4 regions of the Desemzia sp. FAM 23990 genome follow, and region 4 is predicted to be linked to each of the others. Evidence: predicted binding sites of a transcription regulator. Region 4 holds the regulator's gene; each other region holds the start of a gene.
The links. The regulator NrdR, encoded in region 4, represses ribonucleotide reductase genes. The targets are predictions, from matches to a motif close to ACACNATATATNGTGT.

Region 1 (4,220 bases), on a different contig from region 4:
CACTCTTGTAGCTACTTTACTAATTCTGTTGATCGTTTTTATCAGTCAGGCTCTTGGAAATTATTTTGTCAAAAAAACCAGTCATTAATCAAACTAAAACACATAAAAGGGAGAAATCATCATGAAAAACAGCAAAAAATTATTATCTAGTATCGTATTAGGATTTGGGGCTTTGGTCTTAGCAGCTTGCGGGAATACAGCTGCAGGAGATGAAGACCAAACAGTTACATTGGGTGTTATCGGAGAAGATCAAGATGTGTGGGATTTTGTAGCAGATAAGTTAGAAGAAGACGGTATTACGTTAGAATTAGTAAAATTCACTGACTACGCACAACCCAATAACGCATTGGATGAAGGCGAAGTAGACTTGAACTCTTTCCAACATCAAATCTTCTTAGATTCTTACAACGAAGATAGTGGAACAGATTTAACAGCTATCGGAAATACCGTGATCGCTCCACTTGGTATTTATTCTCAAAACCTTACTTCTATTGAAGAAATCAAAGATGGCGATGTTGTGGCGATTCCAAATGACATTACCAACGGGGGCCGCGCATTGCTCTTGTTGCAAACAGCTGGTTTGATTACAGTTGATCCTGCAGCTGAAACAACACCTACAGTGAACGATATTACAGATAACCCTTTAAACCTTGAGATCCAAGAACTAGATGCTGCTCAAACAGCCCGCTCTCTTCCTGACGTAGCTGTTTCCATCATTAACAGCGGTATGGCAGTTGATGCAGGATTCGTCCCTGTAGAAGACGCTATCTTCCTAGAACCAGTCGATGACAACTCTGAACCCTACATCAACATCATCGTAGCACGTGCCGAAGATACAGAAAACGAATTGTACCAAAAAGTCGTAGAAGCTTATCAAGCAGAAGACACTAAAGAAGTAATCGCAGAATCCTCCAAAGGATCTTCTGTACCAGCCTGGGACTAAAACAGAGAGCGGAGAAAAGCGTTTTGCCTATCGACTATAAGAAAATCCCAACAGGCAGGTGTTTTTTACCTGACAGTTGGGATTAGCTTATAGTCGCATAGGCAGCTTTTCGCAACTCGTTTAAAACAGAGAGCGGAGCAAGGCGTTTAGACTCTCGTAGAGTTCACCTTTCCCTTTTAATTGGGTGCTTTTCCCAACTAAAAGGGAAAGTGAAATCGTAGAGAGTCTGCCTTGCGCAGCTCGTTTCAGATCAGAAACCAAAAAAACAACAACACCAACATTCTAAGGAGGAAATCATTCATGACGACAACACTCACACAAACAACAATCAAAGAAGAAGTTTTACACGGTGCCGATGAGGTGATTGCTTTAAGACGCTTTTTCCACCAACATCCTGAGCCAAGCTTGAAGGAATTTGAAACGATCAAACGCATTAAACAAGAACTCGACAAATTAGGTATACCCCATGAGTCTGTCGGCGAAACTGGAGCTATTGGAACCATTACTGGCGGAAAAGGTCCAGGAAAAACCATTCTTTTACGGGCAGACATTGATGCATTGGAATTAGAAGATGCTAAAGATAAGCCGTATAAATCATTAAAATCTGGCTTACATCATGCATGCGGTCATGATGGTCACGCCTCTGCTCTACTCGGCGCCGCTAAAATTCTGAAAAATCATGAAGCTGAATTCAACGGAACGATTAAATTAGCCTTTCAGCAAGCAGAAGAAATCGGTGCCGGTGCTCGTCAATTTGTCAAAGGCGGTTTTGTAGATAATGTGGATCAAGTATTCGGAATCCATGTTTCTTCTGGCACTCCTACCGGAAAAATCGAAATCACTTCTGGTGCTTCAAATGCTTCATGTGATATTTTCAGCATCAAAGTGCATGGAAAAAGCAGCCATGTAGGCAAACCCCATTTAGGAAAAGATGCTTTATTAACCGCAGCGGCCATTACAGTTGAATTACAAAGCATCGTCGCGCGCGAAGTAGACCCATTGGATCAAGCAGTTGTTGCTGTCGGTGTATTGAACGCTGGTACGAGGTACAATATCGTCGCTAATGAAGCAAGTTTAGAAGGAACCGTTCGAACATTCAGTCATGAAACACGCCAGTTCGTTTTGGAGGCTGTAGAACGTGTAGCCCGTGAAGTAGCTAAAGCTCATCGGACGACGATCGAATTTGAAAACTACGATGCTGCCGCTCCCCTTATCAATGATCCAATTGCGGCTAAACGTGCTGAACGGATAGCCGCTGGAATTGTCGGAAACGAAAACATCATTACCAATGCACCAAAAAGTATGGGAGCAGATGATTTTGCTGACTATTTGGCTGTTGCTCAGGGTGTGTATGCTTTTGTAGGAACTCGAAATCCTGATGATCCGGATACTTGGTATGGTCATCATCATGAAAACTTCGATATTGATGAACGTGGATTGGCAATTGCAACTGAATTGCATGTGAATTATGCATTAGATTTTTTGACCGAATAATGTACAAGTTGGTTCACTTATTTCTTATAAAAAAACTCAGAAAAAAACTGAGTTTTTTTATTTTGACCTCTTTCCTAGCTGTCCTTGCTTTCATCTGCCTTTTCAAAAGCTAAGCACATTTTCTCTTAGAAATAAAGACTTAAAAACATATTTTATTTGCTATATAATAAATAAGGTATTACAATATATAGTGTAAAAATCAAGTTCACCACACTATATATTGTGTTTTTTTGTGTGATTATTGACTAAAGATAGGGGTGTTGGTTATGGCGATGAATGTATCATCGAAAGCAACGTTAGATAAAAAACAATTGAATGAGGATATAAAAGGGTTCCCTCCAGTTCATCCTATCACTGAGGAGATGAAATTAACTTTTGAAGGAGTATCTCGCTTAGTAATGCTCGATCGTTATTCGTTTAAAGACACTTCAAAAATGACTCTCTCTACAGGTGATTTAGTGGTTTTAACCATTAAAGAAGATCCAAAATATCCAGCTCGCGGTATTGGTTTTATCACAGAACTAAATCATCAAAAAAATCAGGCAACTATTCTTGTCGAAGAAGAATATAGAAGCAATCTAGAAGATGCTCATGAACGTGAAACAGGTGAAATCGTCCGTAGTATCGATATCATTGAAAAACCTTTAGAAATCTATTATGAACAAATCGCGAAACGAAATGCTAGCGGATTGTCAGAGGTTGAAGTAGATCCTCAACAAGCGAAGACTGATTTTGACGCTTTCTATGCAGAATTAAGTTCTTTAAACTTTGTACCAGCTGGTCGTGTCTTGTATGGTGCAGGGTCTCAAACAGATGTTACTTATTTTAACTGTTATGTGATGCCATTCGTAGAAGACTCTCGCGAAGGGATCTCGGATCACCGTAAACAAGTTATGGAAATTATGAGTCGTGGCGGCGGTGTTGGAACGAACGGTTCTACTTTACGTCCGCGCAATACATTAGCGCGTGGCGTGAACGGAAAATCTTCCGGTTCTATCTCTTGGTTAGACGACATTGCTAAATTGACACACTTAGTAGAACAAGGCGGCAGCCGACGTGGGGCACAAATGATCATGCTGGCTGACTGGCATCCGGACGTAATCGAATTTATTATTTCCAAAATGCAAAACCCGCGTATTCTTCGTTTCTTGATTGAACAAACAGAAGACGAGCAAATCAAAAAATTAGCACAGGAAAAATTGAAATTTACTCCTTTCATTGAAAAAGAAAAAGCCTTGTATCAAGGAGTATTGAATTACAAAAATATGCCTGGAACTGGCGGATTCGATGTTTCTATCATTAAAGAAGCTGAAGACAAATTGCAGACAGGCGGTACTTACTCGGTCCATAATCCTGACTTCTTAACAGGTGCTAACATCTCTCTTTGTTTAACAGATGATTTTATGCAGGCTGTAGAAAACGATGACAAATATCAATTGAAATTCCCCGATGTAGAAAACTACAGCCCAGAAGAAATGGACTATTACAATGCTCATTGGGCTGATTGCGGAGATGTTCGCGAATGGGAAGCTCAAGGACATGGAGTGCGTATTTATCGTTCTATTCGTGCACGTGAATTATGGAAATTGATCAACATTTGTGCAACTTATTCTGCAGAACCTGGCGTTTTCTTTATCGACAATGCCAATAAGAAAACTAATGCTACTGCATATGGGCAAAAAGTAGTGGCTACGAACCCTTGTGGCGAACAACCTTTAGCTCCTTTCTCTGTTTGTAATTTGGCAGCCGTTAATTTGGCGCAAATGGTCAACAAAGATACGCA
Region 2 (4,220 bases), on a different contig from region 4:
TCTACTGTATTCTTCCCGAATTGCACCACACGTTGCGCGCTGTCTTCAGATAAAACAATACCTGAAAAAGATTCGTCGTCTTCAAATGTACTTGCCGGTACTTCCATTAGCGGCCAACGTTCATAATGAGCCCTCTCAATAACCGGAAGCTCCAGTTGGTCAATCTGATCATAAGCTTCTAATCTTAATTCCAACATCCACTCTGGTTCTTGGTGTTTTTGAGAAAATTGTTTTACAGCTTCAAAGTGGTTCAAAGAACTCGTAACTTTCATCTCATTTCCTCCTAACCTTCAGTGGTTTCTACTTCTAATCCTAAATCTTCGCTGATCCCTTTGTACCCTTCACTTTCTAAACGTCTGGCCAATTCGGCTCCACCAGTCAAGACCACTTTACCGTTCATCATGATGTGCACTACATCTGGCACGATATAATTCAATAAACGTTGGTAATGCGTAATAATCAATGAACCAAAGTTCTCTCCACGCATCGCGTTGACCCCTTTAGACACCACTTGCAGGGCATCGATATCTAATCCTGAATCGATTTCATCTAAAATAGCAAAAGTAGGCTCAATCATCATCAATTGCAAAATCTCATTTCGCTTCTTCTCCCCGCCGGAAAATCCTTCGTTCAGATAACGTTCAGCCATTTCTTCCGGCATATCTAATACTGCCATTTTTTCATCCAATTTTTTAATAAATGACATGACGCCGATTTTGTCGTCTTCTGCTCTTCTGGCATTGATAGCTGCTCGCATGAACTCAGCGTTCGTGACCCCAGCAATCTCACTTGGGTATTGGACTGCTAAAAATAATCCCGCTCGAGCGCGTTCATCCACTTCCATTTCCAGCACATTTTCTCCATCTAATAAAATCTTGCCTTTTGTGACAGTATAGCTTGGATGTCCCATGATAGCTGCTGATAAGGTGGATTTCCCTGTCCCATTTGGTCCCATAATGGCATGGATCTCACCTGTTTTAATGACCAAATTGACCCCTTTTAAAATTTCCTTTTCTTCTATAAAAACATGCAAATCTTTGATTTCTAAAACTGACATGAAGAATCCCTCTTTTCTCTGCTTCCTTTAATAGGCTAATAATAACAGAATAATCGTATATTTTCACTACTTTATACAAAAACGAACAATATTTACACATTGTTAAAACAACATTAAAGACATAAAAAAACTTTCAAACGCACAAGCATGTTAAATTAAGCACAATGTAATTTAAACAAGTTTTCCTCATCCACATTATAGTCGCACTACCTTTTTCATCCTAATTCATGTAAAATAAGGGCTAACCATAATGGATTGGTTTGCTTTTGGAAAGGAAGTGTATTGATGAAACCGATTATTGGAATTCCGGGAAATATTTTAACCCCACAATCGCCTAATTTTGATGGATTGCCGATTACGTATACTCCTCAAGGTTTTGTAGAGGGAATAACGACCGCTTACGGTCTGCCTTCTGTCCTCCCGCTTGGAAACCCAGAAGATGCGAAAGAATACATTTCGCGAATCGATGGATTATTATTAGCTGGTGGTCAAGATGTTTCCCCTCTATTGTATGGTGAAGAACCGATTCCTGCTTTAGGAACAACTAGTCCTATTCGAGATACTTTTGAAATAGCTTTGATCAATGAAGCCATTCAGCAAAAGAAACCAATCTTAGCAGTATGCCGTGGGATGCAGATCTTAAATGTGGCTTTCGGAGGTTCTTTGTATCAAGATCTGGCTAGCTCTTACTCAGATTTGACCGTGCAACATATTCAACAAACGATGTATGACAATGGAGCTCATACGGTGACTATTGATCCCGACAGTCGTTTAGCTAGAATTTACGGAACGACTTATGTTGTCAATTCTTATCATCATCAAGCCATCAAAGAATTAGCAGATCCATTTGAAGCAGTTGCTTGGAGCAAGGACCGATTGATTGAAGCTTTTGAAGCTAAAGATCCTGAAACTAGTATCGTAGCCGTTCAGTGGCATCCAGAGTTGATGATTAAAACCGATAAAAAAATGCAACAACTCTTTACTGAGTTTGTAAGTCGAGTAAAAAAAAATAATGCGCCTGCTTTATAAAAAAAAAATCAAAGACTTCCGTAAAAATGCGTTATGGAAGTCTTTTTTTGCTGTTTCGGACAAAAATAAAAAAGCTTGCAAAACACTACATATTGTGTTTAGAAGCTTGTGAATAGGATAATTTATCAAAATATAGTATTTCGATTGCAACTCTCTTTGAAGGAGTGTAGAATAAAAACTACTAAGAGAAAAGTTCAAAGGAGAATGAAAAATGGCTGATAAAACTATCGTAATTTACTCAAAACCAAATTGCATGCAATGTAATTTTACCAAAAAATACTTAGATGATAAAGGTGTTCTTTACGAAATAAAAGATATATTTGAGTCTGAAGAAGCATTAGCAGAAGTCAAAGAATTAGGTTTCAGCTCTGTACCTGTCATCTTAGCTGATGGACAAGATGCATTTAATGGATTCCGCCCAGATTTATTGGACCAATTAGCATGAAAATAGTTTTTATTTCTTTAACCGGCCAAACGAGAAAATTTGTTCAAAAATTAGATATGGATTTGTTGGAATTGACTCCGACAAATCCATTTATCAGTATTAACGAACCTTTTGTGATCGTTACGCCGACCTATGAAAAAGAAGCTACCGAAATTCTGAATGATTTTCTTGAAACTGCTGATAACAAACAGTACTTTAAGGGCATCGCGGGCGGCGGGAACTTGAATTTTGCTCAATTGTTTGTCTTTACAGCAAAAGATTTGGCAGCTGAATATGATGTACCATTATTACATACCTTTGAATTTCAAGGGAATGACGAAGATGTAAAAAAATTAAAGAAAGCGGTGAACGACCTTGGAAAAGCCTAAATTAGCTACAAAACCCAATGAGGTCACTTATTTTAAACTGAACAATGAATTGAATCGACCAGTCAATGGATCTATCCCATTGCACAAAGATCGTGAAGCCGTGCGTGCTTACTTCTTGGAATATGTGAATCCCAACACGGTTTTCTTCTATACTTTAGATGAAAAATTAAACTACTTGATTACTAACGATTATATCGAAGAAGAATTTTTGAACCAATACGACAGACAATTCGTTAAAGACTTGTTTAATGAAATGTACAACCGTAAATTCCGCTTCCGTTCGTTTATGTCGGCTTACAAATTCTACACACAATATGCTTTAAAAACGAATGATGGCAAACGTTTCTTAGAACGTTATGAAGACCGTATTGTGTTTAACGCTTTGTATTTAGCAGAGGGCGACACAGAATTGGCTTGGACGATTGCGGATGAAATCATCAATCAACGTTATCAACCGGCTACTCCTACCTTCTTAAACGCTGGACGTAAACGTCGTGGTGAATTAGTGTCTTGTTTCTTGATCCAAGCAACAGATGACATGAACAGCATCGGCCGTACCGTCAACAGTGCATTGCAATTGTCGCGTATCGGTGGCGGAGTTGGAGTGAACTTGTCCAACTTGCGTGCTGCAGGAGATCCAATCAAGAAAATTGAAAATGCCTCTAGCGGTGTTGTCCCAGTTATGAAATTATTGGAAGACAGCTTCAGCTATTCAAATCAGTTAGGACAACGCAATGGTGCTGGAGCAGTATATTTGAACGTCTTCCATCCGGACATTGTTTCTTTCTTATCGACTAAGAAAGAAAATGCCGATGAAAAGGTCCGTGTTAAAACACTCTCTCTTGGTTTGACTGTACCGGATAAATTCTACGAATTGTGTGCCCATGATGAGCAGATGTACTTGTTCAGCCCGTATGATGTGGAACGCATTTATGGCAGACCTTTTGCCTATGTAGACATTACTGCTGAGTACGATAATTTGGTAAATAATGAAGAAGTACGGAAATCAAAAATCCGTGCACGTGACTTGGAAAATGAAATCTCTAAATTGCAACAAGAGTCTGGTTATCCTTATATCATCAACATTGATACAGCAAACCGTGAAAATCCGGTTTATGGAACGATCACGATGAGTAACTTATGTAGTGAAATCTTGCAAATACAAGAACCTTCACTGATCAATAATGATCAATCCTATGAAACTTTAGGAACTGACATTAGTTGTAACCTAGGTTCGACCAATATCGTAAACTTGATGAAATCTCCAGATTTTGGCAAATCAGTGAATGCAATGGTGCGTGCGTTGACAACTGTTACGGAT
Region 3 (4,220 bases), on a different contig from region 4:
TCTACTAAGACATCCACATAATGGAGTAAAGCTAACTTATCCGCAGACTCCTGTTGCAGATTCTCCCATTTGTAACCTGTCCACGACCAGATATCTTTTGTTCGGCCGAATTCTTGTCGTACACGCTCACATAATTGCAGCAATACTGGCGTATTCAAGAACGGCTCCCCGCCTAACAAAGTTAACCCTTGGACATAAGTCTGTCCTAGATCAGCAATAATTTGATCTTCTAGTTGTTGTGTGTATTCTACTCCGTATGAAAAATCTTGAGCGATTTTATTGTAACAGCCCGGGCAGTTGAACAAGCATCCGCTGACGTAAACACTGCATCGAATACCTTCTCCATCCACAAAATTAAAGGGTTTATAGTCCGCTATTTTTTTCTGGGTCCACTTTTCAGACAGCCAAGCTTTAGGTTTTGGCTGCTGTGGAATTCTAGGCGCCATTTTATCGTCCTCCTCCACTCATTATGCTTTTAAACAAGATAAGTGCGTTCATCTGTAATGTGTTTCTTACGCGCCGCGATTTCTTCATGACGTCCATGGACCATTGGGCGTTGTTGCGGATTCCCTAAATACCCGCAAGTCCGTTTTACCACATCACAAGTCATTGGGTCTGTATTGAAGCACGCTGGGCACTGGAAACCTTTAGCGGTTGGTTCAAATTCGCCATTGTACCCACATTTGTAACAATGATCGATAGGAGTATTCGTACCTAGATAACCTATTCGGTCGTACGCAAAATCCCATACGGCTTCCAGAGCTTTTGGATTCTGACGCAGTACTGGATACTCGCAATAATGGATAAAGCCGCCGGAACAATACTGCGGATAGACTTTTTCAAACTCGATTTTTTCAAATGGAGTCGGTTGTTTGCGCACATCATAATGAAAACTATTGGTATAATATTCTTTATCAGTAATACAAGCGATTTCTCCAAATTTCTGTTTGTCCAATCGGCAAAAACGATCTGTTAAACTTTCAGAAGGCGTAGAATAAACACTAAAGTGATAATCGTATTCAGCAGCCCAAACGTCAGCATTTTGCTTCATTTGACGCACTATCTCTATAGTAAATTCTTTAGCTTCTTTGTTGGTTTCCCAATTTGGACCATAGAAAACAGTCGCGACTTCATATAACCCGATGTATCCGATCGAAACCGTGCAGCGTTTGTGTTTAAAGACTTCATCCACTGCGTCTTCATCACTTAAGCGCGTGCCAAATGCACCATATTTGTACAAAATAGGCGCATTTTCTGGTGTCGCTTCTTTTACTCGACCAATGCGATAAACTAAAGCATCTTTCACGACCTGCATACGCTCGCTGAACACATTCCAGAATTTCGCTTTGTCTCCATTCGATTCAAGAGCAATGCGCGGCAGATTTAACGTTACCACGCCTAAATTCATACGCCCGGAATTTACTTCATTTCCATTTTCATCTTGCCAGCCTTGTAAAAAAGAACGGCACCCCATTGGAGCTTTAAAACTGCCTGTCAATTCAACGATTTTATCGTAGCTAAGAACATCCGGATACATCCGCTTAGTGCTGCATTCAACTGCTAATGCCTTCACATCATAATTAGGGTCTTGCGCCTCTAAATTCACTCCACGACGTAATGTAAAGACCAGTTTTGGAAAAATAGCGGTTCTTTTTTCTTTTCCCAACCCTTCAATACGCACTTGTAGAATCGCCTTTTGAATCTCTCGTTCAAATTCATTCGTTCCTAGTCCAAATCCCAGTGTTGTAAAAGGAGTTTGTCCGTTAGACGAATAAAGGGTATTGATTTCATACTCTAAGCTTTGCATAGCATCATAAATATCTTTTTTGGTTTTAGCAAATGCATATTTGTGTTTTCTTTCTTTTCCATCGATCCAATATTCTGCATCTGCTATATGCTTTTGGTAATTCTTTTCCGCATAAGGCGCCAACAATTCATCTACCCGATCGGCGCTGCATCCGCCATACTGACTAGAAGCAACATTGGCAATGATTTGTGCCATTTGGGCTGTAGCCGTATTGATCGATTTTGGTGATTCCACCTCTGCATTCCCAACTTTAAAACCGTTTTCAAACATGCTTTTAAAATCGATCAAACAACAGTTTGTCATTGGTGAGTAAGGTTGATAATCCAAATCGTGAAAATGGATATTTCCTTTTAAGTGGGCATTTGCTACATGCTTAGGCAGCATTTGCAATCCGATTGCTTTGGCTACACTTCCTGCTGTCAAATCACGTTGAGTATTGAACACTTTACTGTCTTTATTCGCATTTTCATTGATAACGGTCTCGTCTCGTGAAAGCAGCTTGTTGATCGACTGATTGACATCTGTGGACTGTTGTCGCTCAATATCCCGCATACTCCGGTAATGGATGTAAGCTTCGGCCATCTTAGTTTCCCCAGCTTCCACTAAACAGTGTTCCACAATGCTTTGTATTTCATAAATTTTGATGTCTTCTTTGAAGCGATGAGCTATTTCGTGGTCGATTTGCAAAGCTAAAGTGTAAATTTTAGTCATGCGGAACTCATCTACCAGATTTTCTACTTGTAATGAACACTTCATCAAAGCATTCATTATTTTATCGAGGTCATACGGTATCATCCGATCATCTCGTTTGATCACATTCAGCATCTCATTTTTCGTCGTAACAACTAATGGACTCATCATTTTTTACCCCACTCACTATTAATTAGTTCATTTATTAACATATTTAAAATCCTACTAAACACTATATATAGTATGTAAATCCAATAAAACAATCTATATATGGATAACCATATTATAAACATCACAAATAAAAATAGCAATAACATTTGACCAATTTTAAATTAAATTCCCTCTGTCCTGTATCCATCTTATCTTCATTCATTTTGAACAAATTGTTACTATTGAATATGAGAAAAAGCACAATACTATCGCTTTCTAAATATTAGTATGCTAAAATTATGCAGATAAAGTGAGACTTCATTTAGTGGTGCAATTTACTCCGCTGAATGTTAGTTGAACTAATCGGGCTTTTACTGGTTGTGGAGTTCTACTTTAAATTTCTGTTGCGCGATCAACAAAAAATTGGAAGCCGGAGACATACAACTAGTTGACCTGCGACAATATAAAGAATAGAGGGAATAAATTAATGATCACTGTATCGGACGTAAGTTTGCAATTTCCTGATCGTAAATTATTTGATGAAGTGAATTTAAAATTCACTCCAGGGAATTGTTATGGCTTGATTGGAGCAAATGGTGCTGGAAAATCAACCTTTTTAAAAATTTTATCTGGTGAAATCCAACCATCTACCGGGAATATTTCTATGGCTGCAGATGAACGTATGGCAACCTTAAAACAAAACCATTATGATTATGAAGACCAAACGGTTTTAGACACTGTTATTATGGGCCACAAACGCTTGTATGACATTATGCAAGAAAAAAATGCTATTTATATGAAACCTGATTTTTCTGACGAAGACGGCATCAAAGTTGCCGAACTTGAAGGAGAATTTGCAGATTTAAATGGTTGGGAAGCTGAACCTGAAGCAGCTACATTACTACAAGGGTTAGGCATTCAAGAAGACTTGCATTACCTAAAAATGAGTGAATTATCTGGTGGACAAAAAGTGAAAGTCTTATTAGCTCAAGCTTTATTTGGCAAACCAGATGTTCTATTATTGGATGAGCCTACCAATGGATTGGATAAAAAGTCTATCGAATGGTTGGAAGAGTTCTTAATCAATTTTCAAAATACGGTCATCGTTGTTTCTCATGACCGCCACTTCTTGAATAAAGTCTGTACACATATGTGTGACGTAGACTTTGGTAAAATTAAATTGTACGTTGGAAACTATGACTTCTGGTTGGAGTCTAGTCAACTAGCTGCTAAATTGCAAGCTGACCAAAACGCGAAAAAAGAAGAAAAAGTAAAAGAACTACAAGACTTTATTGCTCGATTCAGTGCAAATGCTTCTAAATCGAAACAAGCAACTTCTCGTAAGAAAACACTGGAAAAAATTACTTTGGATGATATCCAACCTTCTACTCGCCGTTACCCATTTGTCGGCTTCGAACCTGAACGCGAAATTGGAAATGACTTATTGCGTGTGGAAAACATTTCTAAATCTATCGATGGCAAACAAATTTTGAGCAACATCAGCTTTAGTTTGAACAAAGATGACAAAGTAGCCTTCACAGGAGAAAGCGATATTGCTATCACAACTCTCTTC
Region 4 (4,220 bases):
TGCAAAATAACCCCTAAAACATCATCTCGAATCCAGCTGGACATGGAGTCTGCTCCGATATCATCCAACATTAAGATAGGCGCCCGCTTAACGGCTTCGATTTTTTCACCTGTCGTATTTTGACCTATGGATTGTTTCATTTCTACCGCAAAAGAAGGGAAATGCATTAAGGTAGATGAATAGCCGCTTTTTGCTAGTTCATGGGCAATCGCACCAAGTAAATAGGTCTTTCCTACACCGAATGAACCTTGTAAATATAGCCCTCGGTGAAACTTCTTCGGTTCATTCAGATATGCTTCCACAAAATCAAAAGCTTCTATCTTTGCTTGAAGTCGTTCATTCGTAGTTTGAAACTCCTTGAGTGTTGCTTCACGAATACCTTTTGGCATATCCATCGAATGAATCAAATTCTTAATACTTTTCTCCCTTTGTTTTGCCACTAATTCAGATGTTGGCACATAAGTCACATCAATATAGTGGTGATTCATAATCAATTTGGGTTGATATCCAGGAGCCAATTGATTGTCTTTATTATTCTGGTATTTTTTCTTTTCATTGACAAATTCGTACAATTTAGCTGCGCTTTTTTCGATAGCTGCTCGATCCAGTTCCTCATTGTGCTCTTGGATAAACTGTACGACATCTGTATCATTCATAACGTCTTGCATCAAGTTGTTGAACTCTTCGTTCCATTTTCTCTCTTTGATGATTTTTGTCAGGCTTTTTCCTACATCATCCATGATTACTCACCTTCTTTTTGCATATTCTGAATACGTGCCAGTCTTTCTTGAAGTTGTTTTTCCGCTTCTGGACTAATCGAAGTTTCTTTAGGTGTTTGGTACCCTTCTTTTGCCCAATCTGGCAGCTTCTCTTTGCGAACAACGTTTTTATTCCGTGAATAGTTATTATTTGACCGCGCAGCCGAAGTATTTTGCTTCCGGTCTTGATTCTTTTGGTATTTCTCTGCGTTTTCTTGGTACAGGTCACGTACTTTCTTCAAAGCAGCTTCTGGTGTTTTGATCTCATTTTGAGCCCAATCATTCGATATCGTATAAGCCAGTCCCTTTTCAAAAACGACTTTTCCTTGGACGACCAAAATGTAATGGATCAAGATATTGATCACCGGATTCGATAAATGAGATTTTTTTACAATGTCTTCCAATGTCCATTCTTCTGGTTTAGAGATGTACCCATTTTTCTGTTCTTTGATATCGTTCATAAATTCAGCCGGAGAATACTGCTTGCTGGCTTCGATCACTAGAATATCAGAGTCTGAAAAACCTTGGTGTTTCAAATCTTGTTCCCTTTGTGATTGAGTGGCCGTAGTGACTTCTAGTTCTTGTTGCACAACATCCTGCAACTGTATTTTCTCTTTATTTTCGCGGTGGAAATCATCAACAATATTTTTCTTCAATTTGCGTGCATCAATAACGCCTGTATCCATATCTGATGCTTCCAAAATATAATGCTGCATCGACAATTCATTAATAGCATACATATGGTGCAACGTCAGAATCGTTTCACGAATATCCGCTGTAATCGCCGAACGATTTACATAGTGCTGATTTAATCCATTGTAAAAGAAGTTCCAATCAAATGTGTCAGCATTCAAAGTGACTGCAGATTCCGCTGCATCCCCAATCAGTGAACGAGAGGATTTGAATAAGGTCTCATGTTGTTTCAACTGATCTGTATTCATATGATAGACATCCAAAAAAGACTTCGTAATTTCAGCATATTGATCTTTATTTATGGGCTGGACTGAAAATCGATTGCGCAATTGCTTGAATTTTCGTTCACCCACTCGCTCCAATAACAATAAACTAAATAAATCTTCTTCAAAAAAAGCTTTACTCGTTTGAGGTTTTTGGAGTTCATAGACATACAGCTTTTCGGGCTCGGTTTGGACAAAAGTTTTCAATAAGCCGATAGCTTCCAGTCGAATTCTGGCTTGATACACTTCTGGCATTCCGAGATTCAATAACGACAACAATTCTGCGTGAAGAATCCCTTCACTCCAAAATGTATCTTTCTCTGTTTCTGTCCACAACGTCATATATAAACTGTAGGCTGCAGAACCAATTAAAGGTTGATACAAAAAGGTCAGAATCTGTTGGTCGATATCCGAAAGCAATGCACTCTGTTTGACCATAAATCCATCTTTAGGACTCAGGTTTTTCCAAGGATACGACATACTTGGCTACTCCTTTCGTATCACTTATTTCTTTTCGGTTTTCTTCCGTTCCAATTCTTTCATTTCTTCCATAAAAACTCCAATGTCTTTAAACTGACGGTACACACTAGCAAAGCGAATATACGCTACATCATCGACCTCTGCTAATTTTTCCATCACGTGTTCTCCAATAACCGTTGAAGACACTTCATTTTCTCCTAAACTACGGATATCATTTTCAATTTCATTCACAATTTTTTCCATTTGATCCATCGGAACAGGTCTCTTCTCACAGGACCGGATTACACCCCTAAGGATCTTTTCACGGTTAAATTCTTCGCGATCGCCATTCTTTTTCACTACTAATAGTGGAACACGTTCAATTCTTTCAAATGTTGTAAAACGGTATCGACACGATTCGCATTCTCTTCTACGACGAATAGCTCGTCCTTCATCTGCTGGACGGCTGTCGATGACCCTAGTTCCATTGTGTTGACAGCGAGGGCATTGCACTGTTCATCATCCTTTTTTTAAAAGTATTTTTTTGTATAATCATCCTATTGTACTTTGTTATATAGCCTATTATAACACAGATAGGAATTCTAAAAAACAGCTTATTCCTTATCAGAACAGGTTTTCCTTTTCCAAACCCTTTTTACAAGAACTGAAAAAAGCTAACGAAATCAGATAAATTCTGATGATTTCGTTAGCGTGTTGTTGCATCCAGGTTATTTACGAAGATCTTGCTTATCAAGCCAATACAACACTTGGTGTTGAGTGTTTTCTTTGGAGCCGTTGTTATCGATCACAAAATCGGCTTTCATGATTTTTTCAGTAATGGATTGTTGAGCAGCTATCTTTTGTTGAGCAGCTTTGACATCAATTTGATCTCGCTGCATCAGCCTCTCCAATTGTATACTGGGTGTAGTGGCTACCACCATTACTTTTTCTACATCCTGATCATATCCACTCTCAAATAGTAAAGGAATATCCAACACTATTAGTGGAGCTCCTTGATCAATGTACTTTTCTTTTTCAGTCTGAATCCAGACAGCTATCAAATCACCCAGTATATGATTTAATTTTTTTAATTCCGCTTTGTTTTGAAAGACAATTTTTCCCAATGCTTTGCGGTCTAAATTCCCGCTGGTCATTACGACCTCTTTCCCAAATGCAGCTTCTATCCGTTTTAACCCTTCTGTTCCTGGCTTTACTACTTCGCGGGCACCGACATCAGCATCTACTACAGGTACGCCAGCTTGTTTAAAAACATTGCTTACAGTTGACTTTCCAGTAGCAATACTGCCGGTCAGACCTAAAACAAAAGACATTTGAGTCCCCCCATCCTTAGCTCTCGCTCTTGACTTCATCCGATACTACAGGCAAGACATTTTTTTCAGTCCATTTTTGACAGTGTGCACAGTAATGCGTGCCCCGTTGAGCAACTTTCATTTTTTGAATCGGTCTTCCACAATTGATACACGGTTGTCCTGTACGTCCATAAACGGTTAGTTTTTGTTGAAATTGCCCGGCTTCCCCTAATGCGTTAAGGTAAGATCGTATCGTAGTTCCTCCCGCTTTGATGGCATTCCCCAACACTTGGATAATGGCTTGATGCAGCTTTTTAACTTCTGCCGGCTTCAAAGAATTGCCGGGTCTTATGGGGTGTATCTTAGCTTTAAATAAAGCTTCATCTACATAAATATTTCCTAATCCCGTTACCAATCCTTGATCCAACAATGCTGGTTTTATGGCTTTTTTAACGCGGCTTAACTTAGATTGAAACGGTTCTAGCAAAAACACCTCTGTAAAAGGCTCGGGCCCCAATCGCTGAATTCCAGCAACCGTTTCTTCCTCTCCCAGAGAGACCAGTTCCATCCGTCCAAACTTACGAACGTCCAAGTACCGAATATCTCTGCCGTCTGTCAGATGAAAAACGACATGTGTATGTTTTTTTAATTCATCTTCAGAAGGAACCACTTCATATTTCCCTTCCATGCGCAAATGTGAAATCAAGGTATAGTGATCAAAATCCAGCAACAAAAAT

Region 1: the regulator NrdR is predicted to act here: its motif matches at 2,648-2,663, upstream of ACEN4I_RS05365 (vitamin B12-dependent ribonucleotide reductase).
Region 2: the regulator NrdR is predicted to act here: its motif matches at 2,169-2,184, upstream of nrdH (glutaredoxin-like protein NrdH).
Region 3: the regulator NrdR is predicted to act here: its motif matches at 2,727-2,742, upstream of nrdD (anaerobic ribonucleoside-triphosphate reductase).

The regions. Positions count from the first base shown of each region.
Region 1 covers NZ_JBGQQW010000009.1:65,081-69,300, reverse strand. Annotated here, with positions in the region: gene ACEN4I_RS05380 (methionine ABC transporter permease) at 1-88, shown strand, start outside; gene ACEN4I_RS05375 (MetQ/NlpA family ABC transporter substrate-binding protein) at 122-943, shown strand; gene ACEN4I_RS05370 (amidohydrolase) at 1,244-2,437, shown strand; gene ACEN4I_RS05365 (vitamin B12-dependent ribonucleotide reductase) at 2,710-4,220, shown strand, end outside.
Region 2 covers NZ_JBGQQW010000006.1:52,559-56,778, forward strand. Annotated here, with positions in the region: gene sufD (Fe-S cluster assembly protein SufD) at 1-272, opposite strand, end outside; gene sufC (Fe-S cluster assembly ATPase SufC) at 284-1,057, opposite strand; gene ACEN4I_RS03665 (gamma-glutamyl-gamma-aminobutyrate hydrolase family protein) at 1,343-2,086, shown strand; gene nrdH (glutaredoxin-like protein NrdH) at 2,298-2,531, shown strand; gene ACEN4I_RS03675 (ribonucleotide reductase stimulatory protein) at 2,528-2,899, shown strand; gene nrdE (class 1b ribonucleoside-diphosphate reductase subunit alpha) at 2,886-4,220, shown strand, end outside.
Region 3 covers NZ_JBGQQW010000003.1:20,396-24,615, forward strand. Annotated here, with positions in the region: gene nrdG (anaerobic ribonucleoside-triphosphate reductase activating protein) at 1-446, opposite strand, end outside; gene nrdD (anaerobic ribonucleoside-triphosphate reductase) at 476-2,668, opposite strand; gene ACEN4I_RS01605 (ABC-F family ATP-binding cassette domain-containing protein) at 3,135-4,220, shown strand, end outside.
Region 4 covers NZ_JBGQQW010000008.1:427-4,646, forward strand. Annotated here, with positions in the region: gene dnaI (primosomal protein DnaI) at 1-740, opposite strand, end outside; gene ACEN4I_RS04585 (replication initiation and membrane attachment family protein) at 743-2,194, opposite strand; gene nrdR (transcriptional regulator NrdR) at 2,219-2,686, opposite strand; gene coaE (dephospho-CoA kinase) at 2,902-3,504, opposite strand; gene mutM (DNA-formamidopyrimidine glycosylase) at 3,521-4,220, opposite strand, start outside.